DNA from 3 places in the Zhongshania guokunii genome. Region 2 is predicted to be linked to each of the others. Evidence: predicted binding sites of a transcription regulator. Region 2 holds the regulator's gene; each other region holds the start of a gene.
What was found. The regulator sigma-54, encoded in region 2, starts transcription at its own class of promoters, with help from an activator protein. The targets are predictions, from matches to a motif close to TGGCACANNNNTTGCNNT.

Region 1: the regulator sigma-54 is predicted to act here: its motif matches at 5,120-5,137, upstream of galU (UTP--glucose-1-phosphate uridylyltransferase GalU).
Region 3: the regulator sigma-54 is predicted to act here: its motif matches at 3,104-3,121, upstream of flgB (flagellar basal body rod protein FlgB).

Annotation. Positions count from the first base shown of each region.
Region 1 covers NZ_JBFRYA010000023.1:40,501-50,733, forward strand. Annotated here, with positions in the region: gene ssb (single-stranded DNA-binding protein) at 1-356, shown strand, start outside; gene AB4876_RS18330 (sugar nucleotide-binding protein) at 582-1,436, shown strand; gene moaB (molybdenum cofactor biosynthesis protein B) at 1,433-1,960, shown strand; gene AB4876_RS18340 (molybdopterin molybdotransferase MoeA) at 1,963-3,162, shown strand; gene fabB (beta-ketoacyl-ACP synthase I) at 3,243-4,466, opposite strand; gene fabA (bifunctional 3-hydroxydecanoyl-ACP dehydratase/trans-2-decenoyl-ACP isomerase) at 4,520-5,041, opposite strand; gene galU (UTP--glucose-1-phosphate uridylyltransferase GalU) at 5,270-6,106, shown strand; gene AB4876_RS18360 (phosphohexomutase domain-containing protein) at 6,103-7,452, shown strand; gene pgi (glucose-6-phosphate isomerase) at 7,526-9,193, opposite strand; gene AB4876_RS18370 (polyprenyl synthetase family protein) at 9,353-10,233, opposite strand, start outside.
Region 2 covers NZ_JBFRYA010000004.1:150,680-160,912, forward strand. Annotated here, with positions in the region: gene murA (UDP-N-acetylglucosamine 1-carboxyvinyltransferase) at 1-168, opposite strand, end outside; gene AB4876_RS06120 (BolA family protein) at 196-429, opposite strand; gene AB4876_RS06125 (MlaC/ttg2D family ABC transporter substrate-binding protein) at 560-1,234, opposite strand; gene AB4876_RS06130 (KpsF/GutQ family sugar-phosphate isomerase) at 1,474-2,400, shown strand; gene AB4876_RS06135 (KdsC family phosphatase) at 2,415-2,936, shown strand; gene lptC (LPS export ABC transporter periplasmic protein LptC) at 2,938-3,504, shown strand; gene lptA (lipopolysaccharide transport periplasmic protein LptA) at 3,491-4,063, shown strand; gene lptB (LPS export ABC transporter ATP-binding protein) at 4,066-4,791, shown strand; gene AB4876_RS06155 (RNA polymerase factor sigma-54) at 5,047-6,537, shown strand; gene hpf (ribosome hibernation-promoting factor, HPF/YfiA family) at 6,619-6,906, shown strand; gene AB4876_RS06165 (PTS sugar transporter subunit IIA) at 6,946-7,395, shown strand; gene rapZ (RNase adapter RapZ) at 7,395-8,252, shown strand; gene AB4876_RS06175 (HPr family phosphocarrier protein) at 8,261-8,530, shown strand; gene mgtE (magnesium transporter) at 8,643-10,001, shown strand; gene yjgA (ribosome biogenesis factor YjgA) at 10,019-10,233, shown strand, end outside.
Region 3 covers NZ_JBFRYA010000001.1:276,287-286,519, forward strand. Annotated here, with positions in the region: gene zwf (glucose-6-phosphate dehydrogenase) at 1-384, opposite strand, end outside; gene AB4876_RS01250 (GNAT family N-acetyltransferase) at 638-1,243, shown strand; gene AB4876_RS01255 (flagella synthesis protein FlgN) at 1,295-1,714, opposite strand; gene flgM (flagellar biosynthesis anti-sigma factor FlgM) at 1,716-2,015, opposite strand; gene flgA (flagellar basal body P-ring formation chaperone FlgA) at 2,119-2,862, opposite strand; gene flgB (flagellar basal body rod protein FlgB) at 3,212-3,628, shown strand; gene flgC (flagellar basal body rod protein FlgC) at 3,632-4,033, shown strand; gene AB4876_RS01280 (flagellar hook assembly protein FlgD) at 4,045-4,710, shown strand; gene flgE (flagellar hook protein FlgE) at 4,768-5,985, shown strand; gene AB4876_RS01290 (flagellar basal body rod protein FlgF) at 6,024-6,767, shown strand; gene flgG (flagellar basal-body rod protein FlgG) at 6,781-7,566, shown strand; gene flgH (flagellar basal body L-ring protein FlgH) at 7,594-8,298, shown strand; gene AB4876_RS01305 (flagellar basal body P-ring protein FlgI) at 8,310-9,440, shown strand; gene AB4876_RS01310 (rod-binding protein) at 9,454-9,915, shown strand; gene flgK (flagellar hook-associated protein FlgK) at 9,934-10,233, shown strand, end outside.

The DNA of each region.
Region 1 (10,233 bases), on a different contig from region 2:
ATCGCTTGGCCGAAATCGCCGGCGAGTATTTGAAAAAAGGCTCGAAGGTCTATGTAGAGGGATCGCTGCGAACTCGTAAGTGGCAGAACAAAGAAGGCGTTGATCAGTACACTACCGAAATCGTAGCGGCAGAAATGCAAATGCTCGATAGTCGGGGAGGCTCAGGTGGCGGTTCTGCTGGCGAGAGCTACGGCGATGATGGCTATGGATCTCAACAGGCGCCGCAAGCGGCCGCTCCACGCCGCGCGCCGCCAGCTCAGTCTGCGCCGCAACAGCAGAATCGCGCGCCAGCACCGCAGCCTGCACAAAATCCGCCGGCAGGTTTTGATGATTTTGATGATGATATTCCATTCTGATGGTTACCTTCGGAAGTAGTGTGAAAATCTAATACCCGCCTCGGCGGGTATTTTTATATATAGCAAGTGAATTGCGCTGTGGCTTTATACAATCTTGCGCATCGCCTTAGCATTGAGTAATGTTGAGTCCCTTGTTTTTGTGTTGATTAAGCTGGGTGTCGGGGGCTACTGCCTTTTCTGCAAGTTCTAATAACTTGCCTTACTACTTAATTCTGTGAACCTTCTGTGAATGTTGTTGTGATTTCTCGCAGCAGTGCCTTGAGCGCTGCTTTGCAAAGTCAGTTTGCCTCTCGATCGCGAGCCAGTATTGCGTTGCCGCTCGACGACGTGCACGCCTTGGGTGTGGATCAGCTGCGCGGCGCGATGGTTGTCGATGCCGACGCCTTGGTGTCTTTACAGTGCAAGGACAGTTGCGATGCGACAGAGCTTCAGCGCCTGCTGGCATTGCGTCAAGATTTTAAGGCGCGCTGTGATGCGTTGGCGGTGCCCTATTTGTTATTAAGTGACGGTCGCCTGTTTGGCGCCGCCGCCGAAGAGGTGGAGTACGCCGAGGGTGACGAACTCGCCCCGAGTGATGTGGCGGGGTTTCAGCTAGCGGAGCTTGAGCAATTGCTGTGCGCGGCTGGCGAGCAGGGTATGGTGCTACGCACTGGGCCGTTGATTGCGGTGCAGGGCGATAATTTCCTCGGTGACTGTTTGGCAACCATGCGCGGCGGAAAAGTGTTGCGTTTGAACGACACAAGGATGGCGTGCCCAACACCGGTGGCTGATTTAGCTCGAGTGATTTCTGGTTTGGTAGATCAGATAAGCTGTGGCACTCCCTGCCGCGGGGTATATCACTATGCCAGTAGTGGCGCCGCCAGTGCTTACGAATTTGCGGAAGTGGCGTGTGCGTTTGCCTCACAGTTTGTGGCGCCGATTGCCGATATTGAGGTTGATGACGGCGGCGAAGGCTGGCGCCCAGCCGTGCCGGTTTTGAGTTGTGATCGCATACTGCAAGATTTCGGTATTAAGCGTTTGCCGTGGCGAGCTTATTTGCCGCGGATGATTAAATCGGTTTGCGAGGAGGCTGCCAAATGAGCAGTAGTACAGAGTTTACTCCGCTGGGGATGGCGGTATTAACGGTATCGGATACCCGCGATGAGAGTAACGACAGTTCTGGTCAGTATTTAGCTGGGGCCTTGGCTGATGAGGGGCATCGCTTGGTGGCCAAGCAGATAGTGAAAGACGATATCTACCAGATTCGCGCTACAGTGTCGGCGTGGATCGCCGATGCGGATATTGAGGTGGTAGTAATTACTGGCGGTACGGGATTCTCCGGGAGGGACTCAACTCCAGAGGCGGTGTCGGTGTTATTCGATAAGGTTATTGAAGGTTTTGGCGAAGTGTTTAGGGCGGTCTCGTTAACCGAAATCGGCTCTTCGACAATTCAGTCCCGCGCTGTTGCTGGCTTGGCAAATAACACGGTTATCTTTTGTATGCCAGGCTCAACCGGCGCGTGTAAAACTGCGTGGCAGCAAGTCATCCGGGATCAGCTCGACAGTCGGCACCGTCCCTGTAATTTTGTTGGGGTGCTTAAAGTTCGCGCTAACACGGTAACGTGATCATGGCTCTGCGGTCTGTAGATGAAGTTTTGCACCAATTATTAACAGACGCTCCAATATGGGGCGTCGAGTCGCAAGGTTTGGAACAGGCTTTGGGCGCGGTCCTTGCCGTCGATATCTATGCCGAAATCGATGTGCCACCCGCCGCCAATAGTGCAATGGATGGCTATGCACTGCGCGCAGCAGATGTTAATGGTGATCGAACGCTGCCTATTACTCAGCGTATTCCAGCTGGCGTACTTGGCAGTGCGCTGCAAGCGGGCAGTGCGGCGCGTATTTTTACCGGTGCATTTGTTCCGCCGGGCGCCGATGCCGTGGTGGCGCAGGAAGACTGTGAATTGGTCGGCGGTGAGCTAAAGGTCAATATTGTGCCGCGCACTGGTCAGCATGTTCGCCCTCAGGGGCAGGATATTGCCAAGGGGCAGCTAATTCTCAGCAAGGGCCACCGGCTGCGGGCGGCGGATCTCGGTCTGCTGGCCTCGCTGGGGTTTGCCGCTGTCGACGTTGGGCGGCAGCTGCGAGTTGCCGTAATGTCGACCGGTGATGAGTTGCGCGAGCCAGGCGAAGTCTTGGCTGCAGGTCAAATTTATAATTCCAATCGACCAATGCTGGCTGCGCTATTGAGCGAGCTGGGCGTGGAGGTAATCGATATTGGCATTGTTGTCGATACGCCGGAAGCGACTCGCGCTGCTTTGCAGCAGGCTAGCGCCAGTGCCGACGTGGTTATTTCCAGTGGTGGTGTGTCGGTCGGTGAAGAGGATCACGTCAAGGCTCAGGTCGAGGCTATGGGTTCGCTAGATTTGTGGAAGCTCGCCATTAAGCCGGGTAAGCCGCTGGCCTATGGTCGTGTTGCGGGGGTGCCGTTTTTTGGCTTGCCTGGTAATCCGGTGTCTGGCTTCGTTACGTTTTGCATATTAGTTCGGCCATACCTGTTGAAAATGCTGGGAGCAGAGCAAGTATTGCCAGTGCAGTGGTCTGCTAAGGCTTTATTTGACTGGCCGCGGGCGGGTTCGCGTCAGGAGTATTTGCGTGCGCGGGTCGTGCCTAGCGCCGATGGGATGACGGTTGATATTCACCCTCAGCAAAGCTCGGGGGCGCTGTCTTCGGTGTCTTGGTGTAATGCCTTGGCGATTATTCCGGTTGGCAAAACCGTGGCGCGCGGCGATAGCGTTGATGTGATTTTTGTGCGGGATTTGAACTGAAATAAAGGCGGGTTTTGTTTGTCGTGTACGGAAAAGCGAACACTTGCAGCGCGCAGCGCTACAAGTGTTATTAGGCGGTATTACGCCTGATAGCGCTGAAATACCAAGCTGGCGTTGGTGCCGCCAAAGCCGAAGCTATTCGACATTACTGTATTAAGAGTAACGTTGTCTTGGCGTGTTAGCACAATCGGTACACCGGCTGCTTCGTCGTCTAGGGTCTCAATATTGGCTGATGCCGCAATAAAATTATGCTTCATCATTAATAGTGAGAATATCGCTTCTTGCACGCCAGTTGCGCCCAGTGAGTGACCAGCCAGTGATTTGGTCGAGCCAATCGCGGGGATAGTTTTGCCCTCATAAGCTTGCTTAACGGCTTTTAGCTCTTGCATGTCGCCAGCAGGAGTCGAAGTGCCGTGGGAGTTGATGTAATCCACGTCGGCATTAACACCCTGCAGCGCTTGGCGCATGCAGCGCGCCGCGCCTTCGCCGCTTGGGGCAACCATGTCATAGCCATCAGAGGTCGCGCCGTAGCCCACCAGCTCACCGTAAATGGTGGCGCCGCGCGCTATAGCGTGTTCTAACTCTTCGAGTACGACCATGCCCGCGCCGCCGGCAATAACAAAGCCGTCGCGGTTGGCGTCGTAAGGGCGAGAGGCTTGCTCGGGGGTGTCGTTATACTTGGTCGACAAAGCGCCCATGGCATCAAACAAGCAGCTCAAAGACCAGTGCTCTTCTTCGCCACCGCCGGCAAAAACCACGTCTTGCTTGCCAAGCTGAATTAGCTCCATGGCGTTGCCAATGCAGTGTGCGCTGGTCGCGCAAGCCGAGGAAATTGAGTAGTTCACACCTTTGATTTTAAAGGGTGTGGCCAGGCAAGCAGAAACCGTGCTGCCCATGGTCTGGGTAACGCGGTAGGGTCCAATGCGTTTTACGCCGCGCTCGCGGAGCGTGTCGGCAGACTCAATCAGGTTGGCTGAAGACGCGCCGCCAGAGCCGGCGATAATGCCAGTGCGCTCATTGCTGACTTGATGCTCTTCTAGTCCAGAGTCGGTAATGGCTTCTTGCATGGCAATATAGGCGTAGGCCGCGGCATCGCCCATAAAGCGGAGTTGCTTGCGGTCAATGCGTTCTTTGATATCAAGGTTTTTGATGGAGCCTGAAATCTGGCTGCGAAACCCCATCTCCTTGTATTTCTCGTTGAACGCGATTCCCGACTTACCCTCTTGCAGTGACGTCAGCACTTCTGACAAGTCATTGCCGATGCTGGAAACTATTCCCATACCGGTTACGACAACACGTTTCATCGGATACCTCGTTTGTAAGCTGTGGTTTTAATTTAAGGGGTGTTTGGTGAGCTTTAGAAGCTGGCGTCGTCTTTGAATAGACCAACACGCAGATCTTTGGCGGTATAGATGACTTTGCCATCAACCGCGACTTCGCCATCGGCGATGCCCAAAATTAGTTTGCGTTCAATAAGACGCTTGTAGTTCAGGGTGTAGGTAACGAGCTTTGAATCGGGCAGGATTTGACCGGTAAACTTCACCTCGCCAGCTCCTAGTGCGCGGCCCTTGCCGCTATTGCCGCGCCAGCCAAGATAAAAACCAACAAGCTGCCACATAGCATCTAGGCCTAGGCAGCCTGGCATAACTGGGTCGCCTTTAAAGTGACAGTCGAAGAACCATAGGTCTGGATTAATATCCAGTTCGGCCACTAAAACGCCTTTATCGAAGCTGCCGCCCTCGGTGCTGATATGGGTGATGCGGTCCACCATCAGCATATTGTCGGTAGGAAGTTTCGGGTTGCCAGGGCCAAATAGTTTGCCGTGTCCGCAGTCGATGAGTTCTTGTTTGTTAAAGCTATTTTGATGAATTAAAGACATGAGGCCATATTATCAGTTTGAAAATGTTGCGCTTATCTTAGCACGAAGGTTTTGGATGGCACATCAAAATGTCAACATTGGCGTGATGCTTGCTGTCATTACTTTGTCATATCTCGTCGGTAAAAGAGCAGTGCTTGCCAAGCGCTGTCGCTGTTGGGAGAATGCTCGCAGCGTTACCATTCGTAAAAAGGATTCGGGATGATTCCCGACAGCAACTCAGGAAATACTATGATCAGAAAATGTCTGTTCCCCGTCGCCGGCTACGGCACTCGCTTTCTTCCGGCAACCAAGTCTATGCCCAAAGAAATGCTGCCGATAGTTAATAAGCCGCTAGTGCAGTACGGCGTTGAAGAAGCCATTCAGGCTGGTTTAAAGGAAATAGCATTGGTAACTGGCCGCGGCAAGCGCGCCATAGCTGATCATTTTGACATTAGCTATGAATTGGAAAATCAGATTGCCGGCACGAGCAAAGAGCGCTATCTCGACTGTATTCGCAATGTGCTCAATGAGGGCACGTTCATGATGACGCGTCAGCGTGAGATGAAAGGTCTTGGTCACGCCATCCTCACCGGTGAGTGCTTGATTGGTGATGAGGCCTTTGGCGTTATATTGTCAGACGATTTATGTCTGAATCAGGAAGACGACGGCGTTATGGCGCAAATGGTTGCGCTTTATAAGCAGTTTCGTTGCAGCATTGTCGCGATTCAAGAAGTGCCCATGGAAGAGATTGAAAAATACGGTGTTATTGCCGGCGAAGATATGGGCGATGGTTTGTACCGGGTAAGTAATATGGTTGAAAAGCCTAAGCCTGAAGATGCACCTACCAATATGGCGGTCATTGGCCGTTACATCTTAACGCCAGATATTTTTGATATTCTGCGTGACACCCCGCCCGGTAAAAATGGTGAAGTGCAGCTTACCGATGCGCTGATGACCCAAGCTCAGAACGGCTGCGTGCTGGCCTATAAATTCCGGGGCAAGCGTTTTGATTGCGGCAGTGTGCCAGGCTTTATTGAGGCGACTAACTATGTTTACGAGAATATTTATAGCGAGGCTTCGTCGTGAGCAGTAGTGAAATAACCTGTTTTAAAGCCTATGACGTTCGCGGTCGTATTCCCGATCAATTAAACGAAGATATTGCCTACCGTATCGGCCGCGCTTTCGCTGAAGTTATTCAGCCTAAGAAAGTGGTTGTTGGTCACGATATTCGCTTGAGCAGTGAGTCTATTAAGGGCGCTTTAAGTGACGGTCTGCGTGATGCGGGTGTGGATGTTTACGATATTGGCCTGTGTGGCACCGAAGAAATTTACTTCGCTACATCCCATGCGGGTATGGACGGCGGTATCGCGGTTACCGCCAGCCATAACCCTAAAGACTATAACGGCATGAAGTTTGTCCGTGAGGGCTCTAAGCCCATCAGCGGCGACACGGGTTTGTTTGATATTAAGGCTCTTGCCGAGAAAAACGAATTTGCGCCAGTTGCAACACGGGGCAGCTTGCAAGCCTTGGATACCTCGGGTGCCTATGTTGAGCATTTGCTGAGCTATATCGATGTTGAATCCTTAAAGCCCCTGAAAATAGTGGTTAATGCCGGCAACGGCGGTGCGGGTCGGGTCGTGGACTTACTCGAGCCCTATTTGCCCTTTGAGTTTATTCGGGTGCATCACGAAGCAGATGGTAACTTCCCTAATGGCGTGCCTAATCCCCTGCTGATTGAAAATCGCCAGCCCAGTATCGGCGCAATTAAAGAGCATGGCGCTGATCTTGGTATTGCGTGGGATGGGGATTTTGATCGCTGCTTTTTCTTTGATGAGACTGGCGACTTTATCGAAGGTTACTACGTAGTTGGTTTGTTGGCGGAAGCTTTTTTGCTGAAAAATCCTGGCGAAAAAATAGTGCATGACCCGCGCCTAACCTGGAATACCATTGCCATTGTTGAAGGCGCTGGCGGTGAAGCGGTGCAGTGTAAAACCGGTCACGCTTTTATTAAAGAGCGGATGCGGATTGAGAATGCTGTATATGGTGGCGAGATGAGTGCCCACCATTATTTCCGCGATTTCGCTTTTTGTGACAGCGGTATGATTCCCTGGTTGTTGGTGACGCAGTTGATGTCAGTTAAGTCGGCAAGCTTGTCGTCACTGGTTGAGCAGCGAGTTGCTTTATTTCCTTGTAGTGGCGAAATAAACCGTGAAGTTGCCGATGCTAAAACGGTTATTGCTGCGATTCAGGCGCATTACACGCCTTTGGCGGCGGCGATAGATTTTACAGATGGTTTAAGCATGAGTTTCGATGGTTGGCGCTTTAATGTGCGCATGTCCAATACCGAGCCGGTGGTTCGCCTCAATGTTGAAAGTGATGGTGATATACCTTTGATGGAAGCGAAAACTGCTGAATTATTGGCGATGCTGTAATTAGCGTTTAGCGATAATCAATACAATAAAGGCGCCTCATGGCGCCTTTATTGTATGTGGAGTTTGGTGAGAATTATTTGTTTTGGGCTTGCCGATAGCGCGTAACGAGTTGCGTGGTGGATGAGTCCAGCTCGGAAAGACTGTTGTCGTTAGGGTTGCCGAGTGTGCCCATCAAGGTCTGGCTGATCTGTTTGCCCAATTCAACGCCCCATTGGTCGAAGGGGTTTATGCCCCATACAAAACTTGAGGCGAATAGGCGGTATTCGTAGAGCGCGATAAGCGCGCCGAGGCTCTCGGCGTCGAGTTTGTCCATTAAGATGGTGGTGCTGGGCCGGTTGCCGGGCATGGCTTTGTGTTGGGCAAGTTGCGCAGCTGCGTTAGCGTCCATGCCGTTGGCGATCAAATCCTGTTCAATATCTGCAGCAGATTGGCCCTGCATTAAGGTCAAACTTTGGCCGAAGCAGTTGGCAAGCAAGGCTTGGTGCTGCTCACCAATGGGGTTGTGAGAGCTGAGGCTGGCAATAAAATCGCAGGGAATGGCGTCGCTGCCTTGGTGGAGTAGCTGATGGAACGAGTGTTGGCCATTGGTGCCCTCGGTGCCCCAGATAACACCGCCAGTGGCGTTGTTGAGGGGGCTGCCATCCGCTTTAACGGATTTGCCTGCGCTTTCCATAAATAATTGCTGCAAGTAAATGGGCAGTAATTTGAGGTGGTGCTCATAGGGCAGTACGGCTTGCGAGGTCATGCCCCAGGCGTTGCGATACCACAGGTCGAGCATGCCGAGGATCACTGGGATATTGCTTTCCAATGGCTGCTTTTCTACGTGCTGGTCAACCGCGTAGCCGCCTTTGAGTAGGGCGCGGAAGCTGTTCATTCCGGCGCATAGCGCTACCGTCAAGCCAAAGCCTGACCACACCGAAAAGCGTCCGCCGATCCACTCGGGTACGGCCAAAATATATTGCTCGCGAACGCCAAAGGCCATGGCGGCTTCGGGTTTTGAGCTCACTGCCATAAAGTGGTCGCTAACATCCTCAAGGCCGAGGCTAGCTTGTAGCCATGCGCGCGCGGCTTGAGCATTACAGCGTGTTTCCTGGGTGCCAAAGGATTTGGAGGCAACCACAAATAAGGTGGTTTCGGCGGGCACGGTCGCCAGTATTTCGGTCATTACGCTGGGGTCGATATTGGCGGCAAAATGCGGCCGCAAAGTGCCGAGTCCTTGGTTGGCTAGCGCGTCGCAAACAAGTCGTGGGCCAAAGTCCGAGCCGCCAATGCCAATATTGACGACATCAGTAAAGACTTTGCCGGTACTGCTGCGGTGCGCGCCGTTATGGATTTCTGCCGTTAAGTTTTCCATGGTTGCAAACATTGCAGCAATGGTTTGATCTTGCGGGCTTGTGCTTGCCTCGTCGCTTGCCCAGCGTCGCAGGCTTGGGTAGTTGGCGCTGCGGCCTTCGGTGTTATTCAGTTTTGCGCCCGCGCGCAGGGCGTTGAATTGCTGCGCAAGACCGCGCTGGCGCGCTAGTTCGCAGAGGTTGGTGATAATGCCCGTATCGATGTGATGTTTTGCGTAGTCGACAAAAAGTGGGCCGAGTTCGCCACTAAAGCGAGTTGCGCGGTTGGGTTCGAGACTGAAGCGAGATTTTAAAGGCGTGCATGCTGCTTTTTTTGCGAGTGAGTGCAAGGTGGCTTGTAAATCAAGGTCGCATAATAGGGCTGGTGCTTGGTTTACAGTGGGGCTCACGGCCACTCCTTAAATATCCGTTTAGGTGGGCGCCAGTCTTTCCATCCCAGCGATAAGTGTTGAAATTGTAACGATTTATCGCTGGCAATGTAATCTGTGGGGGCTTCCCTTTGGCGAGAAACTTCACATTTACGAGAAGCTTCCGTTTCGAGGTGAGGCTTAGCTGCGGCGAGATAGTGCGATTTCGGTGAGTTTTTCTAGGGCGCTGCGATAGGGGCTGGGCACCAGGCTCTCAAGCGCGGTGAGCGCCGCTTGGGTGTAGCGCTCGGCGGCGGCGTGGCAATAGTCTAGTGCGCCGCAGTGCTTGACTGCATCGACGATTGCGTCGAGCTGCTCCGCAGATTTATTGCTAATGGCGTTGTGCACTAATTTTTTGTGCTCGTCGCTGCCGTTTTCTAGCAGGTAAATTAGCGGCAAGGTTGGCTTGCCCTCGGCGAGGTCGTCGCCGACATTTTTGCCGGTTTCGGCAGGGTCGCCTTCATAATCTAGGATGTCGTCTATTAATTGAAAGGCGATGCCGAGATTGGTGCCGTACTGATGCAGGGCGTGCTGGTGTTCGGTGCTGCGGCTGAGGATGGCTGCGCCGCTGCAGGCTGCGCCAAATAATACCGCGGTTTTGCTGCGGATAACTTCAAAGTAGGTGGCTTCGCTGGTGTCGGGGTTGCCGGCGCGGGTCAGCTGCAGCACTTCACCTTCGGCCACAGTATTGGTGGTGTCTGACAGCAGGCCCATTAGTGGGAAGTTGCCGATGTTGACTAATATCTGGAATGCGCGGGAGTAAAGGAAGTCGCCGACCAGTACGCTCGGGGCGTTGCCCCAATTGGCGTTGGCGGTGGGGCGGCCGCGGCGCAGGGCGGAAATGTCGACAACGTCATCGTGGAGCAGGGTGGCGGTGTGGATGAATTCGATAACCGCGGCTAGCTGCAGATGTTTCTCTTCAATTTTGCCAATGGCGCCTGCACATAACAGGGTAAGTAGTGGGCGCAGGCGCTTGCCGCCAGCATCGACGATATAGTGGCCGATGTTTTCCACGAGGGGCA
Region 2 (10,233 bases):
CAGTGCAATCATGGTGGTCACGTCGTGCAAGTGCGGGAGATTGCGGATTAATACCGGCTCGCTAGACAGTAAAGTGGCGGCAAGAATCGGCAGCGCCGCATTTTTAGAACCGGACACGCGAATCTCTCCGGCCAAAGGGCCGCAGCCGCGTATAAGCAACTTATCCATGAAATCTCCTGGAAAGTCCCGTCAGCCTCAGGCTTGGGCTTCCTCGGGGGTAATAGCTTTAATATTAATGGCGTGTAACGAGCCGTCGCGTATCCAATCATTCACCGCCGCATAGACCAGTTGCTGGCGCTTAACCGCACGCAAACCGGAAAATGCTGCACTCACAACACGAACATCAAAATGACTACCGTCACCGCTGACAGCCACTTCGCTCTCGGGAAAATGCTCGGCAAGGCGCTGCTCGATATGGTCTGTTTGCATGACAATTCTACCTGTATTCATCACTAGCGATATCAAGCGCGGAATTGTACGCAATTGCGGTCAACATGGCGAGGTGAATACCCGCAAAGGTCAGTCATGCGGGTATTCAATGCGTGCTAACAAGCGAGCCTTACTTTGCCGCCTGCTCTTCCATAACTTCGCGGGGGGCAACAGTCCAGTTGGCAATAACTTTATCAATATCACCATTATATTGTTTTACTGCCGCATCAAACTGGTTCTGGTAAATCCGCCCCAAATTAAGACCCTCAATTACCACATTACGCAATTTCCAGCTGCCGTCGGAACCCTGACGAACGGTGTAAAGCACCTGATACGGCTTAGCGCGCTCACCGTAAATGTCCTGACGAACACCGACACTGCCAGACAAATCAACGTCATCTGCCAGCGGCAAAACTTCAATCCGGTTGCCATTAAAACCCAACAAGCCCTTGGCGTAGGTATTAATCAAACCGTCTTTAAAGTTATTAGTAAAGCGAATAACCCGCTCGCGAAACAAGGCCCGCTCAGCATCGGTCTTCAAACTCTGGTAATAACCTCGGCTACCGTATTTGCCCATAATGCCGCGAGCAAAACTTTGGAAGTCGACAACATCATCCATTATGCGACGCACTTCATTAGTAAAGCGCTCGGGGTCTTTATCTACATAGCTGCGCGCTTCTTCAATTACCTTCACCAACTCTTGAGTGGTGTCGGCAACGACCTCGTAAGGCCCCTTCTCAGTAGCAGATGCCTGAGCCAGCAGGCCAAAAGTCATCAATGCCGCCAGTAAAATTTGCTTAAACATAGTATCCCCTCGATAAATTTTAACCGCATGAAAACGGCACAACACTGCAAACTGCAAGCTTCGACCCCCTTTTACGGGAAAGTCTCCCAATGTAGAGGCCAGCTAATCCTGTTATTTTGTCACATTGGAAATTATCATAGCTAACATTAGCCCCAGCTTAACGGGCAACTCACTAATTCAGGTAATCTCGTGTGACCACTCCATCATCTTATACTAGCTCTGCTCTACGTGTTATCCGCATGGAAAGAGACGCTGTTGCCGTCCTTGCCGAGCGTATCGACGAAAGCTTTAGTAAAGCCTGCGACATTCTACTCGCCTGCAAGGGTCGAGTCGTAGTGACTGGCATGGGTAAATCCGGTCATATCGGCAATAAAATTGCCGCTACCCTCGCCAGCACTGGCACTCCGGCCTTTTTTGTACATCCCGGCGAAGCCAGCCATGGCGACTTGGGCATGATTACCGCCGGCGATGTCGTTATCGCGCTTTCCAACTCAGGCACCACCGGTGAACTCATTACGATTCTACCGCTGCTTAAACTGCTGGCGGTGCCAGTGATTGCCCTCACGGGCAATCCCGCCTCCGAACTCGCCACTACCGCCGACGTGCACTTAAATGTTGGTGTGGCCGAAGAGGCCTGCCCATTAAACCTCGCTCCCACGTCTAGCACCACCGTTACCTTGGTCATGGGAGACGCACTGGCTATCGCTTTACTCGAAGCCCGGGGTTTCACCGCCAATGACTTCGCATTATCTCATCCCGGTGGCGCCTTGGGCCGCAGGCTGATACTGAAAATAGACAGCATAATGCACACTGGCGACAGCATCCCAAAAATTGTTTTGGGCAGCGCACTGAGCGGCGCCCTGCTCGAAATGAGCAGTAAAACCCTCGGCATGACCACGGTGGTTGACGACAGCGGCGCACTCGCAGGCATTTTTACCGATGGCGACTTACGTCGCGCCATTGACCGCGGTATTGATATACACAGCTGCCCGATCGATGACATTATGACCCGCAATTGCCGCACCATTAAACCTGGCACCATGGCCGCAGAAGCACTGCGCATCATGGAAGATAATAAAATTACGGTACTGGTTGCCGTCAACGACAGCGGCCAACCCGTCGGCGTCATCCACACCCACGACCTGCTCAAAGCAGGCGTAGCTTAGGAAACTGCAGCACCATGCACAGCGTGATTGAAAAAGCGAAAACCATCAAACTACTCGCCATGGACGTCGACGGTGTTCTCACTGACGGCAGCCTCTACTTTGGCAACAGCGGCGAAGAGATGAAAGCCTTCAGCATTCTCGACGGACTCGGCATTAAATTGCTACGTGACGCGGGCATTAAGCCGGCGATCATTACTGGACGCTGTTCAGAACTGGTCAAACGCCGCGCAGGCGAGCTAAAGATTGAACTGATTTACCAAGGCCGCGAAGACAAACTCGTCGCCCTCGAAGAGTTGCGCGCCGACCTCGGTCTTGAAATGCAAGACATCGCTTATGTAGGCGACGACCTACCCGACCTCTCAGCCATTCGCCAAGCAGGCCTTGGCATTACCGTTGCTAATGGCCACCACTTCGTCGCCCGCCACGCCGACTGGCAAACTACAGCCGCTGGCGGCAATGGGGCCATTCGCGAGGTTTGCGAGCTGATTCTTAAAGCACAGGGCAAGCTGAATAGCGCACTGGAACAGTACCTCTAAGATGAAGCAAATTAAATTTACCGTATTCTCGGTACTGTCGGCTATTACCGCCATGGTCGGCACCGTGGTGTACCTCACCCAATTCAGTGAAAGCGGTAAATTAAGCATTGTTGAACGCTTTGAAGCCATACCGGACGCCGACTCACATTTAAGCCAAGTCAGTGGCATAAAATACAGCGCTGACGGTCATATTGCTTATAAGTGGCGCGCCACCAGCGCCGAACGTTTGATATCGGATGGCTCGATAGCATTGCAAGAGCCCTTTTATATCGGCAATATCGCCAACCAGAGACCGTGGACAGCCAGCGCCAAGACCGGCAAGCTGACCCAAGATGGCGAGCATTTAACCCTATTAGATACCGTGCTCGTAAAAGACTTGATTCGCCAAGCACAAATAAGCACTGAGTTATTGCGAATTAATTTAGAAAGCAGCGAAGTTAGTACCGACCAAGCATTAACTCTCTCGCTGCGAAATGGCAAAACCCATTCAATGGGCATGAAAGCCAGCATGAAGAATGAACGAGTTGAACTCCTCGACCAGGTAAAAGGCCACTATGACCCTATCTAAAGCTGCGCTAGTCACCACGCTGCTCCTTGGCGTTAGCAGCATTGCGCTGAGCTTACCCGAAGATCGCAAGCAGGCCATAAACCTAAGCTCCGACCGAGCTATTTATGAAAATAACCAAGGTGTCTACATCGGCAATGTCAGCATGAGCCAAGGCTCACTCAAAATTACCGCCGACAAACTTACAATCATCGAGGCCAATCGCAAGGTAGAAAAAGTTATTGCCGAGGGCAGCCCCGCTTATTTCGAACAGCAACCCAGAGCCAATGAAGGCGTGGTCATTGCCAGTGCTCAGCGTATTGAGTACAGCCTAAAGCAGGAAGAGATTCTGCTGCAACGCAATGCCTCCATCACCCACCAGGGCTCAAAGATCTCCGGTGATCGCGTGGTGTACAGCGGCCGCAAACAAATGGTAGTTGCCGACGGCGGCACCGATGAAAAAGAACATCGCGTTAAAATGACCTTACAACCCCAAGCCATCCCCGACAGCGAAACCGCTGCCGACGACAAGCCCGCTAATAGCCCACCAGCGGAAAGCACCAATAGCGAAGAGTCGCGTTAATTATGCCCGTACTGCAAGCCAGTAATCTCGCCAAAGCCTACAAGGGCCGCGAAATCATTAAGGATGTGTCGCTCACCATTAGCAGCGGTGAAATAGTAGGCCTACTCGGCCCCAACGGCGCCGGCAAAACCACCTGTTTTTACATGATTGTAGGCATTGTGAATGCCGACCGCGGCTCGATCCGGCTCGATGACCGCGACCTTACCCGCTTATCAATTAACGGCCGCGCCAAACACGGCGTCGGTTATTTACCCCAGGAAGCGTCAATATTTCGTAAATTGAGCGTCGCCGATAACATCATGGCCATTCTAGAGACCCGCAGCGACCTCAACCGCAAACAGCGCAATGAAAAACTCGAGGCCCTCCTCCAGGAATTTCATATCACCCATATTCGCAAATCCATGGGCATGTCACTCTCAGGCGGCGAGCGCCGCCGAGTTGAAATTGCACGCGCACTTGCGACCGAACCCAGCTTTATCCTGCTTGACGAACCCTTTGCCGGCGTCGATCCTATCTCGGTAAACGATATCCAAAATATCGTCAAACATCTGCAGGCGCGAGGTATAGGCGTACTAATCACCGATCACAATGTTCGTGAAACCCTCGACATTTGCGACAAAGCCTATATCGTTGGCGAAGGCCGTATTGTCGCCGAAGGTGACGCCAACACCGTACTCAACAACCAGATTGTGCGCGACATTTACCTTGGCGATAAATTTACGCTATAAGCCCACCCGACAGGTTTTAACAGTAACTTTGCGGCCACGCCAAAGGTTCTAAACTTGGCTGTCGCAGTGCACGGCCACCGCCATTGCGCAACACGACGTTTTTATTCAAAGACTACCAGTCTTTTACAAATGAACCGGCACAGGTATTGCAGGCAATGATTGTCCCGACTACACTGAGAGAGAGGCATAATCATTGCCGGTAGAACAAACTCATTTGTTCGTGTTGCCACTGTCCTGTTGTAGAAGCCACTGCCTATGAAACAATCGCTACAGCTCAAAGTCGGTCAAAGCTTGACCATGACACCTCAGCTGCAACAAGCGATTCGCTTATTACAATTATCCACCCTCGACCTTCAGCAAGAAATCCAATCGGCGCTAGACTCAAACCCACTACTTGAAATCAGCGACGAGGGCGAAGACATCGAGGTCAATATCGAACCGACCTCCGCCGAACCCAAAAAGGCCGAAAAAACCAGCGATCAAGAGACAGAAGCGCCACAACCAGAAGCCGACGCCGACTGGGCTGAGCGCAGTGATATACCTGAAGATCTGCCCGTCGACAGCCAGTGGGACGACGTTTACCAAACCACCGGCAGCGGCACGGGCTCAGGCTCCTCGTCGGAAGACAGCGACTACAACAACGATTACCGGAACTCCAGCTCCGACTCCCTACAAGACCACCTGCGCTGGCAGCTTAACCTCAGTCGCTTGTCAGAAATTGACCGCATTATTGCCGAAGCCATTATCGATGCCATCGATGAAAAAGGCCGACTAACCGTTAGCGCCGAAGAATTAGTTGAAGGCTTTGCCAATGAAGACATTGAAATTGAAGAGTTCAATGCGGTTTTACACCTCATTCAACAATTTGATCCTCCGGGGGTCGCTGCCCGCGACTTACAAGAGTGCCTCTTAATTCAGCTGAAGCAATTACCCGCAGGCACAGCCTACGTCGAAGAAGCTAGCCTTGTTGTAAGCCAATATATGGCGCAATTGGGAAATCGCGACTATAACCAGATTATGCGCCGCTGCCGCTTGAAAGAAGAACAGCTTCGCGAAGTGATTAAATTAGTTCAATCACTCAACCCCACTCCCGGTGACGGCATTGGTGCCGACTCAACCGAGTATGTGGTTCCCGATGTGTTTGTAAGCAAGAAGGATGATCGCTGGTTGGTCGAATTAAATCCCGACATTGCCCCCAAAATCCAGATTAATGCCCACTACGCGGCACTGGCGCGGAAAAGCAGCAATAGCAGCGACAACGACTATATTCGCGACAATTTGCAAGAAGCGCGCTGGTTCATTAAAAGCTTGCTCAGCCGCAACGAGACTTTAATGAAGGTCGCCACCAAAATTGTCGAATACCAGCGCGGCTTTTTTGAGTACGGCGAAGAGGCCATGAAGCCACTCGTCCTGCACGATATTGCCGAGGCGGTGGGCATGCACGAATCCACCATCTCACGGGTAACCACCCAAAAATACATGCACACCCCGCGGGGAATTTTTGAGCTCAAATTCTTCTTTTCCAGCCATGTGTCCACCGATACTGGCGGTGAATGCTCCTCTACCGCGATTCGCGCTCTAATCAAAAAACTGGTTGCCGCTGAAAACCCGCGCAAGCCGCTGAGCGACAGCAAAATCACTGACTTACTAGGCGAGCAAGGCATCCAAGTTGCCCGTCGCACCATTGCAAAATATCGAGAATCACTGGTTATTCCGCCCTCAAACGAGCGGAAACGACTAGTATAGTGGCAGTGCCCCTGTTACGGTCATTGTCGTCATACACGCGCCGTGAGGCGCTAGTTATATTCAGCGATGAAGGAGTAAAATATGCAGATTACTGTTAGTGGTCACCACGTTGACGTCACCCCGTCTCTTCGCGATTACGTCAATACAAAACTCGGCAAACTTCAACGACACTTTGACAATATCACCAATACCGACGTCACCCTGTCTGTGGAAAAATTGGTCCAGAAAGCCGAGGCCACCGTTCACGTTGCCGGCGCCGATTTATTTGCCACCTGTGAATCGGAGGATATGTACGCGGCAATCGACAGCCTAACCGACAAACTCGACCGGCAATTAATTAAACACAAAGAAAAATCGCTAGGTCGCTGAGACCTTTCGATCCACTCACTCTCTCTGTTGCAAGAAACCATGATACTCAATTCCATTCTCACACTAGGACGCACCCATAGCGGTGCGTCCGTTACCAGTAAAAAACGTCTTCTCGAATACATCTCTACTGAAATCAGTGCCGATAATGACGAATTTAACGCCGACGAATTATTCAATGAATTGCTCGCCAGAGAACGTCTGGGTAGTACCGGTATCGGCCACGGCGTGGCGATTCCCCACTGCCGCAGCAACCGCTGCTCAGCGATCACCGGCATGCTCCTTAAGCTAGAGCAGCCCATCGACTTTGAGGCCATCGACGACGCCCCCGTGGATCTCGTATTCGCCCTTATTGTCCCTGCCGAAGCCCACGATGAGCACCTCAAGGTTCTCGGCGCACTGGCCACAGCGTTTAACGAGGAAGAGTTTCGTCGCGACCTGCGCAATGCCGACTCCGACCAAGCGCTACTTGAACGTGCATTGAAACCCTAATGGAAATGATCATCCTCAGCGGCCGCTCCGGCTCCGGAAAAAGTACCGCCCTTCACCAACTTGAGGATGAAGGCTTTTATGCCATCGACAATTTACCGGTGTCGCTACTACCTGAACTAGTGCGCGAACTAGCGCAAAACCCGCTGAATGCCCACCAGAAAGTTGCGGTCTGTATCGACGCCCGCAACTCTCCAGTTGGCTTAGCAAAGTTTAAATCGCTCTGTGAACAAGTCAAAAAACACGCTCAACTGCGAATAGTGTTTCTCGATGCTGGTGACGACAAGTTAATTAAGCGCTTCAGCGAAACCCGTCGCCGCCACCCCTTAGCAACCGATTCACTGCCGCTGGCCGACGCGATCAAACTTGAGTCGATCCTCCTCGAACCAATTGTGGTAGAAGCATCGCTGGCAATCGACAGCAGCGACATGACCGTCCACGAATTGCGCGCGACCATACGCGACCGAATTCTTGGCACCGACGCCAGCCGCCTAACGGTGCAGCTGAAGTCCTTCGGTTTCAAGCGCGGACTACCCCTCGACGCTGACCTAGTCTACGATTTACGCATGCTACCCAACCCCCACTGGCAGGAAGGTTTACGTGCCTTAACCGGCAGAGACTCCGCCGTACAAGATTTTCTTAGCAAGCAAGCAGATGTTCAGCAAATGCACGCTGATATTCTGCAATATATACAGACATGGCTACCCAAAATTGAAGCCAGCAATCGCAGCTATTTCACCATCGCCATTGGTTGCACCGGTGGCCAACATCGCTCAGTATATATGGTTGAAACCCTCGCAGAGGTGCTTCGCAACAATTACCCAGACCTCCAAGTTCGCCACCGCGAGCTGCAGCACTAGAGATTACGATGGTCGAAACCAAACTAATAATTATTAATAAATTGGGCCTGCACGCCCGCGCAGCAGCCAAACTTGTCGCCACCACCGCCGCCTATAGCGCTGCGGTTACCATTCGCATTGGCGACAAATCAGTCGACGGCAAAAGTATTATGGCGCTGATGATGCTCGCCGCCAGCAAGGGTACCGAGATCGCCGTTATTTGCGATGGCAGCGACGAAGATGCCGCGATGGCCGCAATACAAGATCTTATTAATCAACGTTTTGGCGAGGGAGAGTAAGATTTAACTTTATTTCACCCGCAACTCCTTCGCGGATTGTTGCGCGGCCCGCTTTAAAGGATAATTAGCCAGACTACTCTTTTAACCATCACGGCTCAGGCTAGGGATAGGTATGGCCCAGACTGCAGACAAGCTTCAAACCGAGAGCCAACTCAAAACCCTCAATGACGCCTTGGGTTCCGGTGGTTTCCTGCAAATCCGCCGCATGCTAAATGGCCTGCCCCCCGCAGACGCCGCCCACCTTATTGAATCCACACCACACAAAATTCGTAGTGTGCTGTGGCAGCTGATCGACATTGAGAATGAAGGTGACATCCTCCAACACCTCAATGACGAAGTGCAGAGCCAATTTCTGCGCCAGATGGACGCCGAAGAAGTGGCCGCCATCACCGAAGGCCTTGAAACCGATGATATTGCGGACATTCTCCAGCAATTACCGGATCGGGTTATTCGTGAAGTTCTCGAGTCAATGGATCATCAGGACCGCCTCCGCGTAGAGCACGTGCTGTCCTTTGACGAGGACACCGCCGGTGGTTTGATGAACACCGACACGATCACCGTGCGGCCTAACATCACCCTCGACGTGGCACTGCGCTATTTACGTCGCCACGAAAGCCTGCCCGAAATGACCGACAACCTAATTGTGGTCAACCGCAACGATCAGTACATCGGCATCTTGTCACTGCGCAAACTGCTGGTATCTGACCCCAGCGTCACCGTTCGGGAAATCATGGACACCGAGGTCGAACCGATCTCGGCCAGCATGTCGTCCAACGAAGTTGCCATGCTCTTTGCCCGTCACGACTGGGTGTCGGCGCCGGTTATAGGCGACGACAGCTTACTATTAGGGCGAATCACCATCGATGACGTGGTTGACGTTATCCGAGAAGAATCCGACCACTCGCTGATGAGCATGGCCGGTTTGGACGAGGATGAAGATACCTTCGCCGCCGTACTCACCACCGCACCGCGACGCGCTATTTGGCTGGGCATCAACCTGCTCACCGCGTTTATCGCCTCTGGGGTAATCAATTTATTTGAAGCCACCATTGAAAAAGTCGTGGCCTTGGCCGTGCTCATGCCAATAGTTGCCAGCATGGGCGGCGTAGCGGGCACCCAAACCCTCACAGTCGTTATTCGCGGTATGGCACTGGGCCATATCAGCCGCGACAATAGCCGCTGGCTGATTAATCGTGAAATCATGGTTGGCGCCATTAACGGCCTGCTGTGGGCGGTCATTGTAGCGGGCGCAACCACGCTGTGGTTTGGCGATCCGCTAATGGGCGCAATCATTGCCGCCGCGATGGTCATCAATTTAATTACCGCAGCTCTTGCTGGCGCCGCGCTGCCACTTATTATGAAATCAATGAAAATAGATCCGGCACTCGCCGGTGGCGTGGTATTAACCACCGTCACCGACGTGATTGGCTTTATGTCCTTTCTTGGCCTTGCCACCTTCTTCTACGCTTAATAGCAACGGAATTTAATGTGACTGACCCGATACCCGAATCAGAACGTCCCAGCAAAACAGCTGTAAAAAAAGAGATGCAGGCCCTTCAGCAGCTCGGGGAGCAGCTGGTTAAGCTCAGCAATAATGAATTGGCCAAGATTCCAATTCACGATGAGCACCTCTCCGAGGCGCTGAGCACTGCGCGCAAACTGACCAGTCGCGAAGCTCTGCGCCGCCAGCTGCAATACATTGG
Region 3 (10,233 bases), on a different contig from region 2:
TCGGCAAATGCTCGTGTACAAAGTAGAATGAGTGGCCAGGTAAAAAACGGTGGCCGCGTCCGCGTGCTGGTTAATCGAATCGCTGAGGCGATGATAGTCTTTAAGGCAATTTACATCCAAGCTGACATAGCAGAGCTTGGCAGCAAAATTCTGCCAGTGCTGCTCGTCCCAAAAATGCGCGGGTAAAAATTCGCGCATTTTGGTTTTTACTTGTTTGCGGTAATCGTCATGGCTAATGTCGGCTCGGCCCAGTGCCATAATCGAGCAGACGTTATCTAGAAAGCCTTCGCGCTGTAATTTGTAAAGGGCGGGTTGCAGCTTGCGCAGGGCGAGATCGCCGGTGCCACCGAAAATAACAAGTTGAGCTGATTGGCTTTGGGTCATCGCTTCACTCTTTAATATGGCTTATTGCAATGTAATAGGCGTTATTGAGTACACGTTGATTAGTATTGGCGCCGAGTATCTCGGTATTTTTAGCATAGAGCTTTTATCTGGTCATTCATACCGCTAGGCGATGTTAAACCTGTGTGCTACAGCGCCGTGGCGTGCAACACACAGTGTGAAACACCAGTGCTCGGATTAAGTATGGTATAAAAAACCAAATTCGCTTTCGGCGCCCATATTCTTGGAGAAAAACATGTTAATTCGGCCTGCTCAGAGTGATGACAACCTAGCCGCTACCAGTTTGGTTTTTTTGTCGGGGCCGGTTGCCTTTGAGCATATTTTTAATCGCGCTCACGGTCCAGATGTTCGTGAGTTTTTAGGCGCTGAGTTTGCTAAATCGGCGACCATGTTCAGTTACCGTCATCATTTTGTGTACGAGCGAGACGGTCAGGTGATCGCCACGATTGGCGGCTTTGATAAACCGAGCCACGACGGTACGTTTATAGGTAATGCCAAGGCGATTTTTACTCAGTACGGCTTGCGGGGTATTGCAAAGGGCTTATTGTTTGAACTGCGTCTGGTGAAGCCGCCACGTAAAGGCTGTTACTACTTGTGCCATATTGCGGTCAATCCTCAGTGGCGGGGCACAGGCATCGCGGCGCAGCTCATTAATTTCATGGATGCGCGGGCAGTCGAACTCGGTTATCCCGTTTTGAGTTTAGATGTCGCGGAATTAAATGCTGGCGCCTTGCGTCTATATCAGCAAATGGGTTTTAAAATTGTAAAACGCAATAAAAGCTATAACAGCGTATTAGACAACCACCTCTACATGGAAAAGTCACTTGACGGTGTTTTGTGAATATGAAGAAGTGAATTAGGGGGGAGGGCTACAGTTCTCGAAATACGCAGCTCAGGCCTTGCCGAGCTGTTGGCCACCGAGTGTGCTGGGAGTTTCGCCACTGGCGCCATAAATAGGGGTGTCGTTATTGCTGGCCCCCAAAATTTCTAATGCTCGCTTACCGTATCGCGCTTGGCTAGCAATGTCGGCGCCAGCTTGGGTGTTTAAAGCTTGGCAGCGACTGAGGGTGTTTAAAGCTTCTTGCCATAGCGTTTCTAGCGCGGTGTCGGCAGTGCCACTGACTAACTGCCGGCGCCGCACTTCTAAAAGCTCGAGATTCTGAACCAAGTCCATCTTCTGCTGAACTACCGCCTCCAGCTGCTCAGGTTCCCGCGCTAACTTTAAAATCAGGGCTTCTTCGCCCAGCAGTGATTCTAAGCGCTGGGCCTCGCTGTGAATGGTATGCAGTACGTCGCTCAGTTCATTGCTCATATCAGCTGCCGGTTAGGGCTTCCATATTAACTAGCGCTGCTGCCACTTTATTGGCGTCGATGGTGAATTCACCATTGCGAATTGCAGTTTTAATCGCCTCGACCTTTTGGCGGTCAATGCCGTCGCTGCTATTTACCTGGGCGCGGGTGCGCTCCACTAGTGGGGTTTCCACTTGGGGCGCTTTTGCTGTGTCGGCAGCAGCAGGGCTGGCTACAGTGCTGTCTGATTTGCTGGCACCGGTACGCCCACCATCTAGCTTGCGGGCCTGACTCAGTGACGAGCCATCTATACGGTCAACCATTTTTATATCCTCTTTAAATAGCTTTCGCCTGTGGTATCGGCACTATCTGGTAGAACTTTAGCACGAATTTACGTTGCAGCGCATGGGGACTTGTCCCGATCACTCAATTGAGAGCGACGCTGTTTTCGGATGTTACAACACCCTCTAACTGCTTGCCGGAATTGAGGTTTTTGACCAGTATCCGGCTGCCTAGGGCGCCGTCTTGCATGGCTATGCCCATCATGCTCACGCTAACGGGACCATCGCTGCTATTTAGTTGAACGCGCTGCCCCTTATTCACAATGCTACTGGCGCTAACCATATTCGGGGTGAGCACCGCGCCCTGGGCAATACTCTGGCGGCTTTGATAGCCACCCTTATCGCCCAAAGACTGTAAATAGCCGTAGCCAAGGCTGGTGATATCACGTTTTGCCCAGCTCACGTCGCCAGCGCTAATGGTGGTGCCCGGTGCTATGGGGTGCCGAGCAACCATGACTTTGGCGTAGGCCTCTACGGTAACCGGTAAATAAATCTTCCACGGTTTGGCGCCGGCGGTACAGCGCACGCCAACAGTTGTTCTGCGTTTGATCTTGGCACCACTTGATAAGAACGCTTGGAGCTTGCCTGGGCAGCTGCTGAGCTTGGTGCGGGGGTCGAGTTTTTGCGCGGTGATGATGGTGCTGAGCTGCTGCCAAGGATGACGGCTGGCAATATAGTTCTCGGCCGTAGCGGCAATCCGGCTGTGGCTTTCGCTAGGCGCGCCGCTACTGGCTGCGCTGAACACGCAGAGGGCGATACCCAATAGCAGTTTGCAGGGGGCAGTGGTTTTCATGGTTGTGTATTGGCCCATGGCTGTTAATCCACTCATTGCATTCGCTCGCGTCAAAGATTTGTCGGTAAGTCGATAACTGCAATGCCTGTGCCAGTCTTGGTTGCTAGATAAGTGACTAGATTGGCTGCTGCTTATTGAGTGGCGTGCGGGGGGTATAAAAAATAAAGCGGATGGCACTTGCCGGATTTTTGCCGATCAGCGGCAAAAACTTGCCGTTATTTTGGCAGTGACCCAATTTGATGATTTTAAGTTATTGAAAAATAACAACTAAATTATATGGCACGGCCTTTGCCTTGATCCATTGCAAAAGCGGCAAAAAGCAGAAAACCTGCCTTGAACCGATTAACGGCTGCAAACCGAATAACTTTAGCGAAATGGTAAGAAAATGGCGATTAATTTTGATAAAGCCTTAGGCGTTCACGAGCAAGCACTGCTGTTGCGGCAAAAGCGCAACGAAGTCTTGGCCGCCAATATTGCCAATGCCGATACCCCTGGCTACAAGGCGCAGGATATTGATTTTCGCACTGCTTTATCAAATTCAGCGGCAGCTAGGGATCAACCAACCCTGGCGCTAAAAGTGACCAGCGCGGGCCACCAGCGCCGCGCCGATGGCAGTGCCGACGCTTTAGCGGCGTCTTTGAAATATCGTCAGCCCTATCAGCCATCGCTAGACGGCAACACGGTTGAAGGCCATATCGAACAAGCCGAGTTTGCCGACAACGCCATGCGCTATCAGGCCACGCTATCGTTTTTGGGCAGTCGCCTCAGCGGGCTTAAATCCATACTTCAGGGAGGCCGATAGATCATGGCTAATCCACTCGATATCGCCGCATCGGCAATGAATGCGCAAATGATGCGTCTTAATACCGTGGCCAGCAATATGGCCAACGCCGACTCAGTCGCGGGTAGCGAGGCCGAGGCCTATCGCTCGCGTCAGGCGGTGTTCTCTACGGTAATGGACCAGCAGCGCGAAGTGGCGGGGGTGGCAGTAACTGGCGTTGTTGAGAGCAATGCGCCAGTGATGAAACGCTACGAGCCCGGACATCCTCAAGCTGATGTCGACGGCTATGTGTACGCTTCGAACGTCAACACCATGGAAGAAATGGCCAATATGATGTCGGCATCACGCTCATTTCAAAATAACGCTGAAGTTTTTTCTACCACCAAAACTTTGATGCTGCGCACCCTGCAGCTTGGCCAGCAGTAGGAGTCTGAATAATGGAAGTGCGCACCCTAGAACAACTGCAAATGCAGACCGCGACCAGTAAGACGAAGAAAGATGCATCGTCGCTGGACCAAGACGATTTTATGAAGTTGATGCTGCAGCAGCTAAAAGCTCAGGATCCTTTCAAACCCACGGACAACACCGAATTCATTAGCCAAATGGCCCAGTTGACCTCGGTTAGTGGCATCAGTGAAATGAACGAAAACCTCAGTGCGCTAACGGGTTCGCTGTATTCGGCGCAGCTGCTCGATTCATCCTCGCTGATTGGTAAAGACGTGCTCGTGGAGTCTAGCGTTGCTGCGCTGCCTAGCAGCGGTAGTGTGCGAGGTCAGGTTGAATTGCCCACCAGCACCACGGCCTTAGATATCGAAATTTTGGCGCCCAGTGGCGAGGTTATTGGCAAGGTGCCAATGGGGCCCCAGGCTGCCGGCACCAGCGCTTTCGAATGGAATGGTATTGGCTTAAATGGCGAGCGCATGCCGCCGGGCAATTATCAGATCCGCGCCAACTATTTAAACGGCAACAAAGTCGAGGCACTGACCACGGAAATGCGCAGCGGGGTCATTAGTGTCAGTGTGCCGGTGGGCGGTGGTAGTTCTCAGGTGCAAGTACAAGGGCTGGGTACGGTCAGTCTGTCACAAATTAAAGAGATTAGCTGAGTTGCGATTGCGCTATTCAGAGAATGACAAAACTATTCCCTCAGTAGGAGTTACATTATGAGCTTTCGTATCGCACTCAGTGGTTTAAACGCAGCGCAATCGCATTTGGATGTGACCGCGCACAATATTGCCAACGTAAACACCACCGGTTTTAAAAGCTCGCGAGCTGCTTTTGCCGATGTGTACGCCACCGCCAATAACGATGTCACCAAAACCACGCCTGGCGCTGGTGCTCGTCTTGCTACCATCACCCAGCAGTTCTCCCAGGGTAATGTTGATTTTACCGATAACAACCTCGATCTCGCGGTGAGTGGTGAAGGCTTCTTCACCATGAAGGGCTCTGGCGGTGTGACATACACCCGCGCTGGCGCCTTTAGCGTCGACCGCGAAGGCTTCGTGGTAAACAATAATCTGGAGCGTCTGCAGGTGTTTCCACCAACGGGTAACGGCGGATTCTCTACCGGCTCGCTTAGCGATTTACAGTTAGAAGTAAACGAAAATGCGCCCCAAGAAACCTCGCGCGGCCAGATTGGCGTTAACTTGCCAGCCAATGCACCAGTGCCAACAGTTGCGCCTTTCGATCCAACTCTGCCGGCCAGTTATAACCACGCCACGTCCATGACGGTGTACGACTCATTGGGTACCCAGCACACCGCGACCCTGTATTTTGTACGCGACGCGGCGGCTAATACCTGGAACCAGCAGCTCTATGTAGACAACAATGCCGTGGGCGGCGCTAACACGCTCTCGTTTAGTAATGCTGGGGTATTGCAGACACCCGCAAATGGCTTGGTGACCTATCCAGCCTATGATCCTGGTACGGGCTCGGAGGATTTGAATTTGTCTTTCGACTTTAATGCCAGCACCCAGTACGGCCAAGAATTTGGTGTTAATAATCTTCAGCAAGACGGTTTCACCACCGGTCGCTTAACTGGCATTGAAGTTGCCTCTACTGGTGTAGTGTCGGCTCGTTATACCAACGGTCAGTCGACCCAGTTAGGTAAAATTGCGATGGCTAGTTTCACCAACCCCAATGGTTTACAGCAGCAGGGTGACACCTCTTGGGCAGAGACCTTTTCGTCAGGTAGTCCACGGGTTGGCGAAGCGGGTACCTCTAACTTTGGTTTGCTGCAATCCGGCGCCCTAGAGAGCTCTAACGTAGATTTGACCGAGCAGTTGGTTGAGATGATTACCGCTCAACGTAACTTCCAAGCCAACACCCAGATGATCTCTACCGCCGATGCGGTAACCCAAGCGATCATCAATATCCGTTAATTGAGGGCGGTTTAGGCCGCCATTAATCGGGAGTTTTTATGGACAGATTACTGTATATCGGCATGACAGCGGCAAAGAATACGCAGCTGGCCCAAACCACTAACGCCAATAATTTGGCGAACGTGAGCACGGCGGGTTTTCGTGGCGATTTCCAGAACGTTCTGTCTCAGCAGGTTGAAGGCCCTGGTATGGCGACCCGTTTTAATTCGGTGTATCAGGGTGAAACCTCAGATTTCTCGGTGGGCTCTATTATGGCCACCGGCCGCCAGCTGGATGTTGCCATTCGCGGCGATAAAGGCTGGTTTGTGGTAACCGCGCCAGACGGCAGCGAAGCCTATAGCCGCCGAGGTGATTTTCATATTACTAGCGACGGCATGCTGCTCAACGGCGCCGGCCAGCCAGTGATGGGTGACGGCGGCCCGGTAGCGATTCCCGAGCACGAAAGCTTGATGATTGGCGAAGACGGCACGGTTTCGATTGTGCCGCTGGGGCAGGGCTCTGAATCACTGTCGACGGTAGACAGAATTCGCTTGGTCGACGCCGCGCCGAATCAGTTGCAGAAGGGTGAGGACGGCTTAATGCGCATGCGCAATGGTGGCAGCGCGCCAACCTCCTCAGATATCCGCATCAGCTCCGGTAATTTAGAAGCATCAAACGTGAATAGCGTCGACGCCATGGTGAATATGATTTCACTGGCGCGGCAATTTGAAATGCAGGTCAAGGCCATGAGCACCGCCGAAACGGTTGCTGAAACCGGCAGCCGCTTAATGCGCTTGGAATAACAAGGGGTTATTTATGAATTCATCACTATGGGTCGCTAAAACCGGTCTCGATGCCCAGCAAACTCGGATGCAAGTAACCAGTAACAACTTGGCCAACGCCAATACCACTGGCTTTAAACGTGATCGAGCATCCTTTGAAGACCTGCTCTATCAAAACATGCGCCAAGTGGGCGGCCAGACCTCGCAGCAAACCCGTTCGCCAAGCGGCATGCATATCGGTACTGGTGTGCGGGTAGTGTCTACAGAAAAAATACACCAGCAGGGCACTTTGAATCAGACCAATAATTCCTTGGATGTTGCCATTGAAGGTAAGGGCTTTTTCCAAGTGCAAATGCCAGACGGCAGCATTGCCTACACCCGCGATGGTTCTTTTCAGCTCGACGACCAGGGCCAGATTGTTACCAATACCGGCAATGTGGTTGATCCTGGCATGACCGTACCCCAAGGCACCTTAAGCATCACCATTGGTTCCGACGGCGTAGTGAGCGCGGTATTGGCTGGCGGCGCTGCGCCAGTGCAGGTTGGCAGCTTTCAGCTCGCCGACTTTGTGAATCCATCGGGTCTGCAAGCCCGCGGCGAAAACTTGTATATGGAATCGGCCTCTAGCGGCTCGCCACAAACCGGCACACCTGGTTTAAGCGGTTTAGGTCGGATTCAGCAGGGCGCCCTTGAAGGTTCTAACGTAAACGTAGTGGAAGAGCTGGTGAATATGATTGAAACCCAGCGCGCCTACGAGATGAACTCCAAGGCCATCGCCACCAGCGACCAAATGATGCAGTACGTGAATAACAATCTGTAATTCGCGATTTATAGCAGGGTAATGCTTATGAACATTCAACAGACTCAAGGCCTCAACCGTATCAAGACTGCATTTGCGGTTTTGGTGGTGGCGCTGCTGTCGGCGTGTTCATCGGCGCCTGCCAAAGATACCTCTGCCGACTACGAATCTGCCGCGCCGCCAGTGGCTCCTGACGATGGCCAAAATATGGGCTCTATCTACCGCTCTGGTTACGGCATGACCTTGTTTGTCGACCGCCGCGCGCGTCAAGTCGGCGACATCATTACGGTCACTCTCGAAGAGAAAACCGACGCCAGTAAGTCGTCAAGTACCGCCACGGGTAAAGAGAGCAATATCTCGGTACCGACCGTGACCTTGTTTGGCCGTGGCGTCACCAGCGGCGGCACACCGATACTCACCACTGGCGTGTCGTCTGATCAAGATTTCTCTGGTCAGGGCAGTAGCACCCAGAGCAATAGTTTAACCGGTAGTATCACCGTGACCGTGTCAGAAGTGCTGCGCAATGGCAGCCTGCGAGTGCGGGGTGAGAAGTGGGTCACTATCAACCAAGGTGAAGAGTTTATTCGCATTAAAGGTGTTATCCGTCCCGAAGACATTGGTGCCGACAATGCCATACCGTCTTACAAGGTTGCTGATGCCCGTATTACTTATAGCGGCAAAGGTGCGCTGGCCGACGCTAATTCCATGGGTTGGCTGGGGCGTTTGTTCCAGTCTGTGTTGTCACCCTTTTGAGGACGGCTGCAATGTCAGTGTTTAAATCAAATTCATCGTTGCGCAAAATCGCCGCTGTTTGCAGTATTGCGCTAGTGTGTTTCGCGCCGTTAGCGCAAGCCGAGCGGGTTAAAGACCTAGTTAACGTCGCCGGTGTGCGAGAAAACCAATTAGTGGGCTACGGCTTGGTTGTTGGTCTTAGCGGCACTGGTGATCAAACCAGCCAGGCGCAATTCACCATTCAAAGTATTCGCAATATGCTCACCGGCTTTGGCGTGCGTATTCCCGATAACGTTAGCCCCCAGCTTAAAAATGTGGCGGCGGTAACCGTACACGCGAGCTTGCCAGCCTTTGCCAAGCCAGGCCAAACCTTAGACGTAACTGTGTCTTCTATTGGTAACTCGGCCAGCTTGCGCGGTGGTAGCTTGTTGATGGCGCCGATGATGGGGGCAGATGGTCAGGTTTACGCAGTGGCCCAGGGCAGTTTGCTGGTTGGCGGTTTGGGTGTGGCGGGTGCCGATGGCTCTAAAGTCACTGTGAATATTCCCAGCGCGGGCCGTATTCCCAATGGTGCGATTATCGAGCGAGCGGCGCCAAGCGCGATGTCGGCCAATGGCGAAATTATGCTGAATCTCAAAAAAGCCGATTTCACCACCGCGCATCGTCTGGTAGAGGAAATTAACAGCAAATTTGGCGCCGGTACCGCCAGTGCTATGGATTCCGCGACGGTTAAGGTGATGGGTCCCAGTAATGCCGACCGCAGCGTAACCTTTATTTCGATGCTCGAGACCTTAGAAATTACGCCCGCTGAGGCGATTGCGAGGGTGGTGGTTAATTCCCGCACAGGCACCATCGTTATTGGCGGCAATGTGCGGGTTATGCCGGCGGCCGTTACCCACGGCTCCTTAACGGTGTCGATCACCGAGCGGGTCGATATCAGCCAGCCAGGCGCTTTTAGTGGCGGCCAAACTGTGGCGGCACAGGAGTCGAGTATTGACGTGCAGGAAACCGGCTCGCGGATGTTCTTGCTAGATGCCGGCGTGACCTTAGAGGAAATTGTTAAAGCGATTAACAAAGTTGGTGCCGCGCCCAGCGACTTGGTTGCCATTCTCGAAGCCCTAGACCAAGCCGGTGCCCTGCGCGCTGAGCTGTTAGTGATCTAAAGGAGCGACGGCGATGGATGTTAAAGCCAGTAGCAATTACCACGACTTTTCAGGTTTGGCCGCGCTGCGCCGCGACGCGGTGGCCAATCAAGAAGAGGCCATTGCGCCGGTCGCCAAACAGTTTGAAGCCTTATTTTTGCAAATGATGCTAAAAAGCATGCGCGCCGGTGTGCCAGAGGGCGGATTGTTCTCTGACGAGAGCACCAAAATGTACGAAGAAATGCTCGACAGTCAGCTGTCGGTCACCCTTGCCGAGCAAGGTGGCATTGGTATGGCAAAATCAATTTCGGCGCAGCTTTTGGGTCCAGAAGCAAATGGTTCAGAGGTAAGCGGTCCTAAAGCCATTAATCCTGACGGTAGCGGGGGTGGCATAAGTGGCGAGGGCGCGGCGTTGCGCAGCAAGCTTCAACAGCTAAGCAAGCAGAGCCACAACAGCAGCATTCAAGATTTCAGTTTGTCTGCCGATAAACTGTAAATGAATAAGGGGTAACACATGGGTGACATGCTAGGTAATGCCCTGTCGGCGCTGGTGTCGTATCAGCGCGCGCTGGCCACCACCAGTCACAATATTGCCAATGCCGACACTGAGGGCTATAGCCGTCAGCGGGTAGACTTCGCCACGCGGGTGCCCCAGCAATTGGGCAGCACCACAATTGGCTCTGGGGTAAAGGTTGCCTCTGTAAGCCGCGTGTACGACAACTTTACCGCCGGCCAATTGCGCAGCGCCCAAGCGGCGTTCTCGGCGGTGGACAATAGCTACCAGTTGGCATCCCAATTAGATAACGCCCTAGCC